One region of the Streptomyces sp. 63XJN7_1_ISO-PGPR-S23-121 genome, then DNA from elsewhere that is predicted to be linked to it. Evidence: riboswitches for the same ligand, from Rfam matches in the RefSeq annotation. Region 1 holds a riboswitch; the other holds the start of a gene.
The links. Region 1 has a riboswitch for cyclic di-AMP ahead of AC0VYN_RS02735 (transglycosylase SLT domain-containing protein). Riboswitches for the same ligand answer to the same signal wherever they lie in the genome.

Region 1 (7,171 bases):
GACATGTTGCCCGACAGCGCCGCCTCCGGACGCAGCTCGCCGTTGGCCAGCAGTGTGTTGACGACGGCGTCGTGCTTCGAGGCCCACGGGTAGCGCACCGCGTCGTACAGCACCGCCGGGGGTGCCTTGAGGGCGAACAGCAGCGCGGCGCAGTGCGCGGCCGGCCACCAGGGCGCGGTGGCCGCGCGCCGCAGACCGACGACGAAGCCGGCGGTGAGGACGAGCAGCGAGAAGTAGTAGGTGACGGGCAGCCGGTCCAGCAGGCCGTAGTCGTCCATCTCCCGGAAGCCGATGCGGGGCAGGGAGTACGTCCACAGTCCGGCCGCGAGCAGCAGGGTCAGCAGACCGGCGCCGGGCGTACCGCGCGGGATCCACCGCGATCTCCGGGCGCCGCCGCCGTCCCCGCCCGGGCGTTTCCGCCCGGTGGCGGCGTCGGGGGCGGGCAGCGTGCTGCTTTCGGCGGTCGGTACGGGCACGTGGTGCTGCACGTCGAGACTCCCCTCCCCGGGCCAAGTATAGGAACTTTTCCGGTTTTTCACGCCGAATTCGTCGGACTCGGACCTCCTGGCGAGGCCGCCCGCCCCCGCCGTTCAGCCGGCGAAGACGGGACCGCGCAGGGCGGCGCGGGTCCGGCGGTACCAGCGCCAGCCGACCGTCCGCGGCCCGTCGCGGTACGGCGCGACCCGGGCGCCGCGGCCGGCCAGCCAGGTCCGCACGTCGTCGGCGGTGTGGCCGCGGCGCACGATGAGGCGGGCGATGCGGTACCGCTCGTCGCGGCCGGAGCTGAGCGCGTGCCGGACGGCGGTGGCCGTCTCGTAGCCGGCGCGGGCCGACATGGCCCTCACCCGCGGGCTGTTGTAGCCGTGCGGGTAGGCGAGGTGGCGGACCGGGTGGCCGAGGGCGTCCTCCAGCACGTTCTTCGAGGTGCGCAGTTCGTACGCGAGGGCCGTGCCGGACAGGGTGTCGAGCTGGGCGTGGGTGACGGTGTGGCTGCCGATCTCCATGCCGGAGCGCTCCAGTTCCGCGGCCTCGCCCAGGGTCATCATCGGGGCGGGCGGCAGCAGGCTGCGGCCGCCCGGGGTGATGGCGCCGGTGGTGAGGTAGGCGGTGGCGGGCAGCGCGCGCTCGGCCAGCGCCTCGGCGGTCGGGCCCGGCAGGTCGGCGAAGCCGTCGTCGAAGGTCAGCAGCACGGGCCGGGGCGGCAGGGGCGCCCGCCCGGCGAAGTGGTCGGCGACCGCGCCGATGGTGACGGGGGTCCGGCCGCTGTCGACGACCGCGTCGAGGTGAGCGGCGAACTCCCGCGGGCCAACGGTGAATTCGGCGATCCAGCCGGGCGGGTCCGCCATCACGGCGTGGTAGAGGAGGACGGGGACGCAGTCGCCGTCCGCCCGTTCTCTGCCGTCCGGCGTGTCCTCGCCGCGACGGCCCGTCGTCGTCATCGCGTCCTCCCGGGAGCGGACCGGAGGGCGTACCGGGCGCGCAGGTAGCCCACCGGCCCGTAGGCCATGCCCCGTCGCTGCAGCCGCGACAGCCGTCGTGGCCACGGGTGGGTCCGTTCGTCGTGTCCGCCCGGTGCGCCGCCGCCGTCCGTGTCGCGGACGGCGGTCAGCACGCGCGCGTGGGCCAGCCCGCGCGGCAGCCGGGCGAGGAACGCCGGCAGCAGCGCCGGCCGGTTCACCAGGATCGCCGTGAGGTACGCGGTGAGTCCCGCGCCGTAGCCGTACGCCTGGGTCTCCAGGTCCCGCCAGCTCTCCCGGTGGTGGTGCCACACCAGGGCCGTCGGGGTGTAGTGCAGCCGTGCGCCCTGGGCGAGGACGCGCACGAAGCCGTACAGGTCGTCGCCGCCCCGCGCGTGCGTGCCCGCGCCGGTCGCCGGGTCGAATCCGCCGACCGCGCGCAGGGTCGCCGTGCGGAAGGCCATGTTGGCGCCGGAGCCGAAGCGCCCCGCGGTGAAGGGGAACAGCGGTTCGTCCGCGGGCGGGTGCTCCGGGTCGTACGTGCGCGGGACGAAGCCCTTCGCGAAGCCGCCGTGGCTCTCCAGGAGCACCTGGGCGGGGGTGCGCAGCCGCGCGGGCAGGATCAGCCCCGTGGCACAGCCCAGGCGCGGGTCGGCGGCGAAGGGGGTGGTCAGTTCGGTGAGCCAGCGCGGGTCGGCGACCACGTCGTCGTCGGTGAAGGCGACCACCTCGCCCCGTACGGCGGCCAGCCCTCGGTTGTGGGCGACGGCGAGTCCGGGCACCGGCTCGCACACGTACCGCACCCGCTCGGCGTACTTGCGCTCGACCAGCTCCCGCGTCTCGTGGGTCACCGGGGCGTTGTCGACGACGACGATCTCGGCGTCCGGGTGGTCCTGCGCGAGCAGGGAGTCGAGCGCGCGGGCGAGCCGGCCGGCGCGCTCCCGGGTGGCGACGACGACACTGGCGGACGGCGGGGTGGGCGGTGGGGTGGGCGCGGGCCCGGGATGCGGTCCGGGTGGCGGGGCGGGGTGCAGGCGCCGGGCGAGCGCCGCCAGCGTCCGCGTCGGGTCCGCCCCCTCCGGCACCCGCCCGAGCAGGGTGCCCACGGGCCGGCCCCCGCGGCGGACCAGGACGAACACCGCGCCGGCCGTCACCGGCGGACCGCCCGGCCCCGCTCCGAGGCCGGCCTCCCCCTCGTCCCCGAGGTCCAGCTCGGCGACCTGCGCCGGCTCGGTGCCGAGGAACCTCTCGATCTCCTGCCGTGTCTCCTGCCGCGCACGCCGTGCTCCGGCCATGCGCCCCACCCCCCTCGTGGTTGCCCCTCGGTCACGGCCGGCGCAGCCGGGCCGCCCCCCTCAGCGTGCGTGCCGCCAGTGACGCCAGCCGCGGCCGGTCGCGCACGAAGCCGTGCGCGCGCCGGGCGGGTTCGCGGCCGAGCCACTGCAGCGCGGCGCCCGCCCCCGGGCGCGTGGCCGTCCCCTCGTACACGGGCAGTTCGCCGGTCCGCAGCGAGTCCTTGTACTCCGCCGCGCCCCGCCCCATGTCGAGCAGGCCGATGCCCTCGGCGGCGGCGGCCTCGGCCATCCGCAGATGCAGTACCAGCCCCGGCGAGTACTTCGCGGCCTCCGGGTCGTACGCCGGGAACCAGCAGGCCAGGACCGAGGCCGAGCGCAGCCCGAAGTGGGCGGCGACGGGCCGGCCGCCGGCGTAGAGGACGGACAGCGTGCCCGTGCACTGGGGCGCCCGGGTCCCGGCGAGCCGCCCGACGAGCCGGGTGATCCACTCCTGCGCGAACCGGTCCCGCCGCCCGGTCCTGCGGTACTGCGCCGACTTCCATTCCATGAGCGTGCGCAGCGCGGCCGGTTCGCGCTCGTCGAAGACGAACCGCACGTCGCCGACCTGCCGGCCCAGCCTGCGCTCCTTGGCGAGGGTGGTCTTCAGGAACTTCGGCGACTGGGCGCGCAGCACGTTCTCGTACGCCTCGTAGCCCTTCTCCACGTCGATGACGTAGGTGGTGTGCTCCTCGGCGGCGTACGGCACGAACAGGCCCTGCTCGGCCTCCAGGTTGTCGAAGGCGAGGCTCGACAGGGAGCAGGCCCGCAGCAGTCGGCGGGTGTCCGGGACGAGACCGGGCCGCAGCACCGCGCCCTGGCAGTCCGAGACCCCGAGTCCGATCGCCCGGCCCTGACCCAGCGGCCCGCGCTCGTGCGGCAGGAAACCGGCGGCCTCACCGCCGTCGTACAGCACCGCGACCCGCGCCCCGGGCCGGACCCGGCCCACGGCGTCGGTGAACTCCGGCTCCATGAACGGATTGCGCGGCGCCCTCGAGGCAGCGCGCAGCGCGCGCCAGCGCTCCCGTTCCCCCTCGCCCAGCTCCTCCGGCCTCAGTACACGTACACGTCCGCCGTTCAACCCGACCCCCCGATCAAGTCCCCCCTGGACAGAAGGAAGGTACCCCCGGGGCCGCCGGGAGGGTAGAAGGCGGAGCATGTTGTTGCCAACTGGTGCACAGGCCTTTAACCGCCTTTAGACGGTGTTGCGTCAGGTTTCGGACACCTGCGAACGTCCTCGTGCGCAACCGGTCGTGGGTGAGTCGGGCAGGTTCGGTGTCCGTATTCTCTGATCATGGACCGCACCGCATATGCCCTCGTCGCCACCGACCTCGACGGAACGCTGCTGCGCGGCGACGACACCGTCTCCGACCGGTCGCTGGCCGCGCTGGAGCGGGTGGCCCGGGCCGGCGCGCGGCACCTGGTGGTCACGGGGCGCCCGGCACCGAGGGTGCGCCCGCTGCTCGACGGCCTGGGCTGCACGGGGCTCGCGGTGTGCGGACAGGGCGCGCAGGTGTACGACTCCGGCGCGCACCGGATGCTTTGGTCGGTCACCCTGGACCGGGAACTGGCGGAGACCGCGCTCGGCAAGATCGAGGCGGAGGTGGGTGAGGTCTACGCCGCGGTCGACCAGGACGGGGTCGACGGACTGACGCTGATCGAGCCGGGCTACCTGATGCCCCACCCGACCCTGCCCGCGGTGCGGGTGGAGCGGCGCGACGAGCTGTGGAGCGCGCCGATCAGCAAGGTGCTGCTGCGCCACCCCGACCTGTCCGACGACGAGCTGGCGGCGACGGCGCGCGCGGTGGTCGGTTCCCTCGCGACGGTCACGATGTCGGGGCCGGGGACGGTGGAGCTCCAGCCGTGCGGTGTCACCAAGGCGACCGGCCTGGCGCTCGCCGCCGAGCACCTGGGCCTGAGCCGGCGCCGGACGATCGCCTTCGGGGACATGCCCAACGACATCCCCATGTTCCACTGGGCGGCCCGCGGGGTCGCCATGGCCGGCGCGCACCCCGAACTGAAGGCGGTCGCGGACGAGGTCACCACGACGAACGAGGACGACGGCGTGGCCGTCGTCCTCGAGCGGATCTTCGGAGCCGGCTAGGTCCCGGTCCCGTCGGAGGCCGACGGGACCGGATCACGGCCGGGTGCGGGGTACGGCTCAGTACGCGCTGAAGACGTTGTCGATCGAGCCGTACCGGTCGGCCGCGTAGTTGCAGGCGGCGGTGATGTTGGCGACCGGGTCGTACGAGTCCCAGGAGGTGCCGGCGACGTGGTACGCCTGGAAGGTCGGGTCGATCACCTGGAGCAGGCCCTTGGACGGGGTGCCGTTGACGGCGTTGATGTCCCAGTTGTTGATGGCGAGCGGGTTGCCGGACGACTCCCGCATGATGTTGCGGTGGATGCCGTCGTACGTCCCGGGGATTCCGTGCCGGGCCATGATGTCCAGCGACTCGCGGATCCAGCCGTCGAGGTTGTCCGGGTAGGCCGTGGTCGCCGCGGTGGCGGCGGTGGTCGTGGTGGCCGGCGTGGCGGCGGACGCGGTGGCGGCCCCGACGAGCGGCATGGCGAAGACGGCGGCGCCGGCGCCGGCGAGGGCGAGCTTGCGGCCGAGGCGGGCGGTGCGGGCGTGACGGTTCTGACCGTTGGCAGGCATGTGTGTGTCCCTCTCCTACGCCTGCGAGGTGAGCTGTCGGGTTCGGGCGGGGAGGTGCCCGGCCGTGCCCTGACGGGTACGGCTTCACCCCGAGCCGCTCCGGTGGTGTCCGGCGCGACGACTTACCTGGGTCCCCCGCTCCTGCCTGCGAGTGTGTCGAGTGGATGACTGTGCGTCGGGGCGGTGGCAGGATTCGGCGTCCGCCCGACAGGCCGGGAACGTATGCGAGAGCACATGTCCGGAACAAGTGCAGGAATCACTCGACGCGCCTCTTGACCTTGATCAGGGCGTTTTGAGCTGCTTGATCCTTTGCGACTGCCAAGGGCCAACTCCCCTACGGGGCAAAGGGGTGGCGGGGTTCGCGGCGCGGGTGCGGGGGGTCGCCGGGGCGTGAGCCAACTCACGGGCCTCAACAAGATCGGCAAAACGGGCATTAGGGCCAACTAGTGGCCAACCGGCCGCCGATGGGGGTCGCTTCGCCGGCGGGCGCGGGACGGGCGGCCGGGCCGGGGCTCCGTACCCTCGATCGCGCCTCGCCGCCGGTGGTCCGTCCCGGTGTCCCCGCGCGCTGTGCGGGCATCCGTTCGGAGAGGGGAGGGGGGAGAGGAGGGCGGGAGGGTGCCGAATGGGTGACGTTCCCGGGGTGCGGCCCGTTGGGAGGAATGGTGGGATCTTCGGTGGCGGTTTCCGGCGTGCCGTGTCCCGGTTCGCGCCGTTCTGGTGGCATCGGGCGGTATCTGCTCATATCGCCCGATCAAAAACATATCGCGCATGATCCAATACCGACCGGCCTGTAACGGTGGGCGCTAGCGGTGATCGAAACGTGACCGGATACGCTGACTCGAGTGGTGGCAGCGACCTATCGACAAACCAGGTAATCGCCAGTAGACACCAGCAGACAGGAGACCCCTCGTGACCGTCGTCGGGCCGTTCGGGCTGAGCGTGCGGGACCAGGCTCTGGAAGCCGATGTCCAGACCGGATTGGCGGCCGTCGAGGAAGGGTTGCTTGAGGCAACCAAAAGTGAGGTGCCGTTCATCACGGAGGCCGCCCAGCACCTGGTGCGGGCCGGCGGCAAGCGGTTCCGGCCGCTGCTGGTGATGCTCGCCTCCCGGTTCGGCGACCCCTACGCGCCCGGCATCGTGCCCTCGGCCGTGGTCGTGGAGCTGACCCACCTCGCCACGCTGTACCACGACGACGTGATGGACGAGGCCGCCGTGCGCCGCGGCGTCCCCAGCGCGAACACCCGCTGGGACAACTCGGTGGCGGTCCTCACCGGCGACTTCCTGTTCGCCCGCGCCTCCCAGATCCTCGCCGACCTCGGGCCCGAGGCGGTCCGGGTGCAGGCCCTGGCCTTCGAGCGGCTCGTCACCGGCCAGATCCTGGAGACGGCCGGCCCGCAGGACGGACGGGACCCGGTCGACCACTACCTGGACGTGCTGGGCGGCAAGACGGGGTCGCTGGTGGCGGTCTCCTGCCGGTTCGGCGCGATGATGTCCGGCGCCGACGAGACGGTCGTCGACGTGCTGACCCAGTACGGCGAGCGGCTCGGCGTCGCCTTCCAGCTCGCGGACGACGTCCTGGACATCGCCTCCGACTCCCACGAGTCGGGCAAGACGCCCGGCACGGACCTGCGCGAGGGCATCCCGACCCTCCCGGTGCTGCGGCTGCGCGAGCGGGCGGCCCGGCTGGGGCTGGCCGAGGACGTCGCCCTGTGCGAGCTGCTCGA
Region 2 (7,171 bases), 7.1 Mb from region 1:
CGTGGCGCATCGCCCGGCGCCACTGGAGGTACGGCGCCGGGGAGCTGCGCCGGTCGGTGTCCAGGGCGGCGTTCACGTCGGCTGTGCGCAGGCTGCTGCCGGCGGTGACGGAGGGCGACCTGGTGAAGGCGCCGGCGGGGGTGCGGGCGCAGGCGGTGCTGGCGGACGGGACGCTGGTGGACGACTTCCTGATCAAGGAGGGGGCGCGTGCGGTGCACGTCCTGAACGCACCGTCCCCCGCCGCGACCGCGGCGCTGCCGATCGGCCGGGAGGTGGCGCGGCGGGCGCTGACGGCACTGGGCGCGGGATGAAGCGGCCCGGCCGTAAAATCGACTCACTGTGTCTGATTCACGCCATGCCCCCGAAAGCCCGCAGCCGCCCCTCGGCACCCCCGACCGGCATGCCCGTGCCAAGGGCGAGCCCCGGTTCCCCGACGGGCCGAAGGCCGATCCCGCCGGGTCGCACTTCGAGCGCCGTATCCGGAGCTTCCAGCCGCGCCGCAGCCGGGTGACCACCGGGCAGGCGGACGCGCTGCAGCGGTTGTGGCCGAAGTGGGGCCTGGACATCGACGGGCAGCGGGTCATCGACCTCACCGAACTGTTCGGGAACACCGGCCCCGTCGTCCTGGAGATCGGCTTCGGCATGGGCGAGGCCACCGCCCGGATGGCCGCCGCCGACCCGGACACCAACATCCTCGCCGTGGACGTCCACACCCCCGGCCAGGGCAATCTGCTCGCTCTCGCCGACCGGAACGGGCTGTCCAACATCCGCGTGGGCAACGGCGACGCGATCATCCTGCTGCGCGAGATGCTCGCCCCCGGCTCCCTCGCCGGACTGCGCGTCTACTTCCCCGACCCCTGGCCGAAGAAGCGGCACCACAAGCGCCGCCTGATCCAGCCGGAGTTCCTGACCCTGGCCGCGTCCCGCCTCGCGCCCGGCGGCGTCGTGCACTGCGCCACCGACTGGGAGCCGTACGCGGAGCAGATGCTCGAGGTCCTCACCGCGCACCCCGACTTCGAGAACACCGTGCCCGGCGGCGGCTTCGCGCCGCGTCCCGGCCACCGGCCGCAGACCCGTTTCGAGGGCCAGGGACTGGAGAAGGGACATGTGGTGAACGACTTGCTCTTCAGCCGCGTCCAGCCCCCCGTGCCCGACCGCGAGCAGCACGGCGAACAGCACGAGGAGCAGCCTCCCACCGGTTAGGGTCCATGCCGTGGCCACCAGTCCCCCGTATCCGACGCGTCCGCCCACGCAGCCCCGTACGCGTCCGCACTGGTGGCAGCGCACCTGGGTGCGTTACGGCGCCCCGGCCGTCCTGCTCGCGCTCGCCGGCGCGGTGATCCTGGCCCTGGTGCGCGAACAGACCGGTACGCAGGGGCTCCTGGTGGGGCTGGGGCTGGCGGTCTTTCCGGTACCGCTGCTCGTGGCCGCCTTCCGCTGGCTGGACCGGGTCGATCCCGGCCCCTGGCGGAACCTGCTGTTCTCCTTCGCCTGGGGCGCCTGCGCGGCGGCACTGATAGCGATCGTCGCCAACAGCTTCGCGACCAGGTGGATAGCGACGGCCACCGCCGACCCCGGCGGCGCGGACACCCTGGGCGCCACGGTGATAGCGCCGGTCGTGGAGGAGTCCGCCAAGGCCGCGGCGGTGCTGCTGGTCTTCCTCTACCGCAGACGGCACTTCACCGGCATCGTCGACGGCTTCGTCATAGCCGGTGTCACCGCCACGGGCTTCGCCTTCACCGAGAACATCCTCTACCTGGGCACCGCCTTCGGCACCGACCAGCTCACCGGCGACCGGGGCCTCGCCTCGGTGACCGCGGCGACCTTCTTCGTCCGGGTCGTCATGTCGCCGTTCGCCCACCCGCTGTTCACCGTGCTCACCGGTGTCGGCTTCGGCGCCGCCGCGCTCTCCCCCGGCCGCCGGCGCCTGCGGCGCGTGCTGCTCCCCCTGTCCGGGCTGCTGCTCGCGATGGGCACGCACGCGCTGTGGAACGGCTCGGCCTCGCTCGGCGAGTACGGCTTCTTCGCCGTGTACGCCGCTTTCATGGTGCCGGTTTTCGGCCTGCTGACCTGGCTCGCGGTGTGGACCCGGCAGCGCGAACTGGGCGCCGTGCGGGCCGAGCTGCCCGTCTACGCGGTGGCCGGCTGGCTGACGCCGGCCGAGCCGTTCGCGCTCGGCTCGATGCGGGCGCGCCGCGTCGCCCGGCAGTACGCCCGCCGTCACGCCGGGAAGCCGGCCGCGCGGACGGTGGCGGAGTACGCGGCGTACGCGACCTCGCTGGCGTCCCTGCGGCACCGGGGGCGCCGGGGCCGGGCGGGCGCCGACTACGTCGTACGGGAACGGGAGTTGCTGACCGAGCTGTGGCGCCGGCGGGAGGTGGCGCGCCCGGCACTGGACCACGCGGCCCGTGCCACGGCGCCGCCGCTCCCGGTGGCCGTGCCCCCGTGGCCGGCGTACGGGACGTACGGCGCGTACGGGGCCGGTGTGGCGCACACGGCACCCGCCCCCTACGCCACACCGGCCCCGTACGCCGCGTACGCCCATGCCCCCGGCACCGCGTACCCGTTCCAGAACCCGTACCGGTCGTAGCGGCGGCGGAGCGGTCCCCCGGCGGGTGCCTCAGGCGGACGCCTCCGTCAGCCTGCGCACCTCGGCCTCCGTCAGCTCCAGGTCCGCCACGCCCAGCAGCGCCGGAAGCTGCTCGACCGTCCGCGCGGAGGCGATCGGCGCGGCCACCGTCGGCCGGGCCGCCAGCCAGGCCAGGGCCACCGTGGCGACCGGCACGCCGTGGGCCTCGGCGATCTCGTCCAGGGCGGTGAGCACCCGCCGGCCGCGCTCGCTCTCCAGGTGCTTGGCGGCACCGCCCGCCCGGGGGCTGTCGACGGTCGTCCCGGGCCGGTACTTGCCCGTGAGGAAGCCGGCCGCGAGGGCGTAGTACGGCACGGCGGCGAGACCGGCCCGCTCGGCGACGTCGCGCAGCCCGCCCTCGTACGTGTCGCGCGAGACCAGGTTGTAGTGGGGCTGGAGGGCCACGTACCGGGCGAGGCCCTCGCGGTCGGAGAACTCCAGGGACGCCGAGAGCCGCTCGGCGGTGATGTTGGAGGCGGCGATGTACCGGACCTTGCCCGCGCGCACCAGTTCGTCGAGCGCGCCGATGATCTCCTCGACCGGCACCTCGGGCTTGTCGAAGTGGGTGTAGTAGAGGTCGATGTGGTCGGTGCCCAGGCGGCGCAGCGAGGCGTCAGCCGCGGCCTTGATGTTGGCGGCGGACAGGCCGGGGTACTCCGGGTGCTGGCTGACCTTGGTGGCGATGACGACGTCGGCGCGGTTGCCGCGCGCCGCGAGCCACTTGCCGATGAGGGTCTCGGACTCGCCGCCGCTGTTGCCGTCGACCCACGCGGAGTAGGAGTCGGCGGTGTCGACGAAGTTGCCGCCGGCGGCGGTGTAGGCGTCGAGGACGGCGAAGGAGGTGTCCTGGTCGGCGGTCCAGCCGAAGACGTTGCCGCCCAGGGAGAGCGGGAAGACCTCGAGGTCGGAGGAGCCGAGCTTGCGCAGAGAAGTCATGTACGACGACAACAAGCGCTCCGGAACCGGTCATTCCAGGGCGACGCAAAGTTCGCGCAAACCGGCAGCCCTGACGTCGGGGGGCGCCGTCAGGGCTGCCGGGATCCGAAGGTGTGCGCCGCTGCCGGACGCCCCGGTCTCAGAGGCTGAGGCCCTTGCCCTGCAGCCAGGCCGCCGGGTCGACGCCGCCCTCGGCACCGCCGACGTGGACCTCGAAGTGGAGGTGCGGTCCGGTGACGTTGCCGGTGGCGCCCACGCGGCCGATGACGTCCCCGGTGCTGACCTTCTGTCCGACTCCGACGCTGATCGACGACTGGTGGCAGAACCACAGCTCGGTGCCGTCGTCCAGGGTCAGGATGGTGCGGTAGCCGTAGGAACCGGCCCAGCCCGCCTCGGTGATCGTGCCCGAGTGGACGGCCTTGACGAGGGTACCCGTGGGCGCGGCGAAGTCGAGGCCGGTGTGGTGGCCGGAGGACCACATGGAACCGGCCTGACCGAAGGTGGAGGTGATCGTGTACGAGGAGGTCGGCAGGGTGAACTGCTTGGCCAGCTCGGCGAGCCGCTCGGCCTCGGCCTTCTTCGCGGCCTCCTCCTCCGCCTTCTTCTTGGCGGCGGCGGCCTTGGCCTCGGCCTCCTTCTCCGCCTTGGCGGCGGCCTCGGCGGCCTGCTTCTCGGCGGCGGCCGCGGCCTCGGCGGCGGCCTTGTCCTCCACCTGGACCTGCTGCTGCTCAGCCTGCTGCATGATGCGCGCCCGCAGGACCTCACCGGCGTCGGTGGTGCCCTCGGCGGTGTCGCCGGCCGTCACGCCGATGCCGCTGAGCGGGGTGGCGGAGCCCTCGGGCTCCGGCTCGTCGTCGGAGATCAGCGAGCCGACGTTCGGCAGATCGGGCATCGAGATCGACACCGGCGGCTTGCCGGTCTGGGCGCTGGCCATGCCGCCCGCTCCGACGGCCGCGATGACGCCGACGCCGAGGACGGTGGAGCTGCGGGCGAGTCCGCCGCGCTGCTTGGCGACGCGGTGCCGGCCGCGCACGGGACGGATGGACTCCGCGGTGGGGTTCCACTCCTCCCAGGGGCCCTCTTCGGCGCGATGGCCGTCGTAGCCGAAGGATGCGGTGTCGTGCGTGCTCGGCACGAACGGGGCCTCGGGGGCAGGCCGGTTGGACGCCACGTGGGCGTACTCCTTTCCTTCCTTCCGCCTACCGGGTTAGCTGACGGGTTCGGAGCAGGAAGGTCTCCTACGCGCGTATACGTGCCGTGTCTCCACGGCGGCATACGCCCGATTCACCCCAAGTGGTGGTTCCCCGGTTCCCTCACGGGATTCGGCGCGTGCGCACGGAGCCGCCTTCTGTGACGGCTGGGACGACCGCGCTGCGTTATCGAACGTTAATAGACGCGAGGCGCCGATTCCAAGCCGTTCCTCTTGATCGTTAAGGAATCGGGCCCGGACGTACACCTCGTGAAGGGCCAAATGCGGTCCAGTCGACCGCCCCTCAGGCCGAAAGGTCACAACACACATTTCTGACGGTGTGTCAGTTGTTATGCGGAGGGCGCTCACTTCGTCACCTCCCGTGACTCTGTTCGAGGCGGTCGTCCGGCTCAGTGCCGGTGTACGGCGAGCAGGGCCATGTCGTCCGCCATGCCGCCCCCGGAGTGCCGTCGCACCTCGTCGGCGAGGGTGTCGAGCAGGTGCGCCGGGTGCCGGAAGACCCGGCCGGTCAGCCGGGCGTGGGGATCGTAGAAGCGGCCGTGGGCGTCGCGGGCCTCCGACAGCCCGTCGGTGTACAGCAGCAGCGTGGCACCGCCGGGGAAGCCGGTCGGCACCGCCCGGTCGGGCCACACCCCCAGCTCGCCCATCCCGAGCGGCAGTGCGGACTCCGTGGCCTGCACCGGGTGCACGGTGCCGTCGGGGTGCAGCAGCAGGGGCGGCGGGTGGCCGCGGTTGACGACGCGGACGATCCCCTCGCCGTGCGGGAGTTCGGCGAGGACGGCAGTGGTGAACCCCTCGAAGGCGTCCAGCCCGTCGCGCCGGGTCCCCTCGCGCGCCAGCGCCCGCTCCAGCCGCTGCGCGACCGCCTCCAGCGTCGCCTCCTGCTCGGCGGCCTCCCGGAAGGCGCCGATCACCACGGCGACGGCGGCCACCGCGCCCATGCCCTTGCCGCGCACGTCGCCGACGATGAGCCGCACGCCGCGCGCGCTGTCCTGCACCGCGTACAGGTCGCCGCCGATGAAGGCGCCGGCCTGCGCCGCCTCGTAGCGGGCGGCGATCTCGAAGCCGCCGATCCGCCCGGCGGGCTCCGGCAGCACGGCGCGCTGGGCGGCCTCGGCGATCTCGCGGGCGGAGGCGAGCCGTTCGTCGGTGCGGCGGACGAAGGCGTTCACGAAGACGGCGAGGCCGGCGACCGTCGCGATGGTGATCAGCTCGGTGAGCGAGTCCACGTAGTGGATGACGCCCTTGCTCAGCTGGAGCCCGACGACGGAGGCGACCACGGCGAGGCCGGTGAGGGCGGTGCCGCGCCGCGAGTAGACGGGTGCCGCGACCAGGGGCGCGGCCGTGTAGAGGGGACCGGCGGTGAAGTACCGGGGGGTGAAGAGGTCGTACAGGATGGCCACGACGATGAGCAGGACGGGGAGCAGCCGCACGAGGGCCCGGCCGTACGGGGTCCGCCGCCGCTCCCGCGCGAGGGTGGGCACGGGCACCGGGCCGGCGCCGAGGCCGGGATCGGGCACGGGGTCGCCGGGCAGCCGACCCCCGGACCTGGCATACGGGCCCTCGCCGTCCACCTCACCTGGCCGCACCACTCGTCTCCCGCCGCCCCTGCACGTCCACGCCGCTTGCCGTCCCGTCCTCCAGGTTTCCCGGAGGAGGGGCGGGGAGCGAGCCGTGCGGGCCGGCCGGGTGACGGGGGCGGACACACCGAAGGCCGGAATCCTTGAGGATTCCGGCCTTCGGCCTTGAGTAGCGGGGACAGGATTTGAACCTGCGACCTCTGGGTTATGAGCCCAGCGAGCTACCGAGCTGCTCCACCCCGCGTCGTTGTGTCACCAGTGTACGTCATGTCGGGGGTGGAACGCACACGCGTATCTCAGTGGCCCGCCAGGTGACGGTTCGGGCCCTTCGCCGCCGCCTCGAACTCCGGCAGCAGGACGACGACGGCGCCCCCGTCGGTGAGCACCCCGCTGCCGTCGGCGCCCGGCACGAAGGTGTCCGGCTCGCTCCAGGCCGTGACCACGCGGCGCACCCCGGCGTCGAGGATCAGCCGGGCGCAGGGGGCGGGCCGGGAGGCACGGCGGGCGCACGGTTCCAGGCTGCTGTACACCGTGGCGGTCGCGAGCCGCGGATCGGACGGGTCGACCTTGGCGAGGGCGGCCTCCTCGGCGTGCACGACCGGGTCCCCGCCCTCCCGGGAATGGCCGCGCGCGAGCTCCGTGCCGTCGGCGGCGACGACCACGGCGCCCACGCTGAACGCCGTGCCGGACGGCGGGCACAGCTCGGCCAGCTCGCAGGCGAGCGCCAGCCAGTGCCGGTCGGCGGCGGACACCCGGCCGGCGGAGCCCGGGGCGGTCGGCCGGTACCGCATGAGCACCACGTCCTCGATCCGCCGC

Region 2: it holds a riboswitch for cyclic di-AMP, as region 1 does, so the genes downstream of both, AC0VYN_RS34360 (M23 family metallopeptidase) here and AC0VYN_RS02735 (transglycosylase SLT domain-containing protein) in region 1, are expected to answer to the same signal.

What each region holds. Positions count from the first base shown of each region.
Region 1 covers NZ_CM149653.1:570,188-577,358, forward strand. The annotation lists gene AC0VYN_RS02710 (hypothetical protein) at 1-488, opposite strand, end outside; gene AC0VYN_RS02715 (polysaccharide deacetylase family protein) at 591-1,346, opposite strand; gene AC0VYN_RS02720 (glycosyltransferase family 2 protein) at 1,436-2,752, opposite strand; gene AC0VYN_RS02725 (GNAT family N-acetyltransferase) at 2,784-3,869, opposite strand; gene AC0VYN_RS02730 (HAD family hydrolase) at 4,083-4,892, shown strand; gene AC0VYN_RS02735 (transglycosylase SLT domain-containing protein) at 4,950-5,444, opposite strand; cyclic di-AMP (ydaO/yuaA leader) riboswitch at 5,448-5,613, opposite strand; gene AC0VYN_RS02740 (polyprenyl synthetase family protein) at 6,357-7,171, shown strand, end outside.
Region 2 covers NZ_CM149653.1:7,679,849-7,687,019, forward strand. The annotation lists gene lhgO (L-2-hydroxyglutarate oxidase) at 1-311, shown strand, start outside; gene trmB (tRNA (guanosine(46)-N7)-methyltransferase TrmB) at 340-1,203, shown strand; gene AC0VYN_RS34350 (PrsW family intramembrane metalloprotease) at 1,214-2,590, shown strand; gene AC0VYN_RS34355 (aldo/keto reductase) at 2,621-3,565, opposite strand; gene AC0VYN_RS34360 (M23 family metallopeptidase) at 3,705-4,736, opposite strand; cyclic di-AMP (ydaO/yuaA leader) riboswitch at 4,747-4,903, opposite strand; gene AC0VYN_RS34365 (PP2C family protein-serine/threonine phosphatase) at 5,165-6,364, opposite strand; tRNA gene AC0VYN_RS34370 (tRNA-Met) at 6,526-6,599, opposite strand; gene AC0VYN_RS34375 (dihydrofolate reductase family protein) at 6,652-7,171, opposite strand, start outside.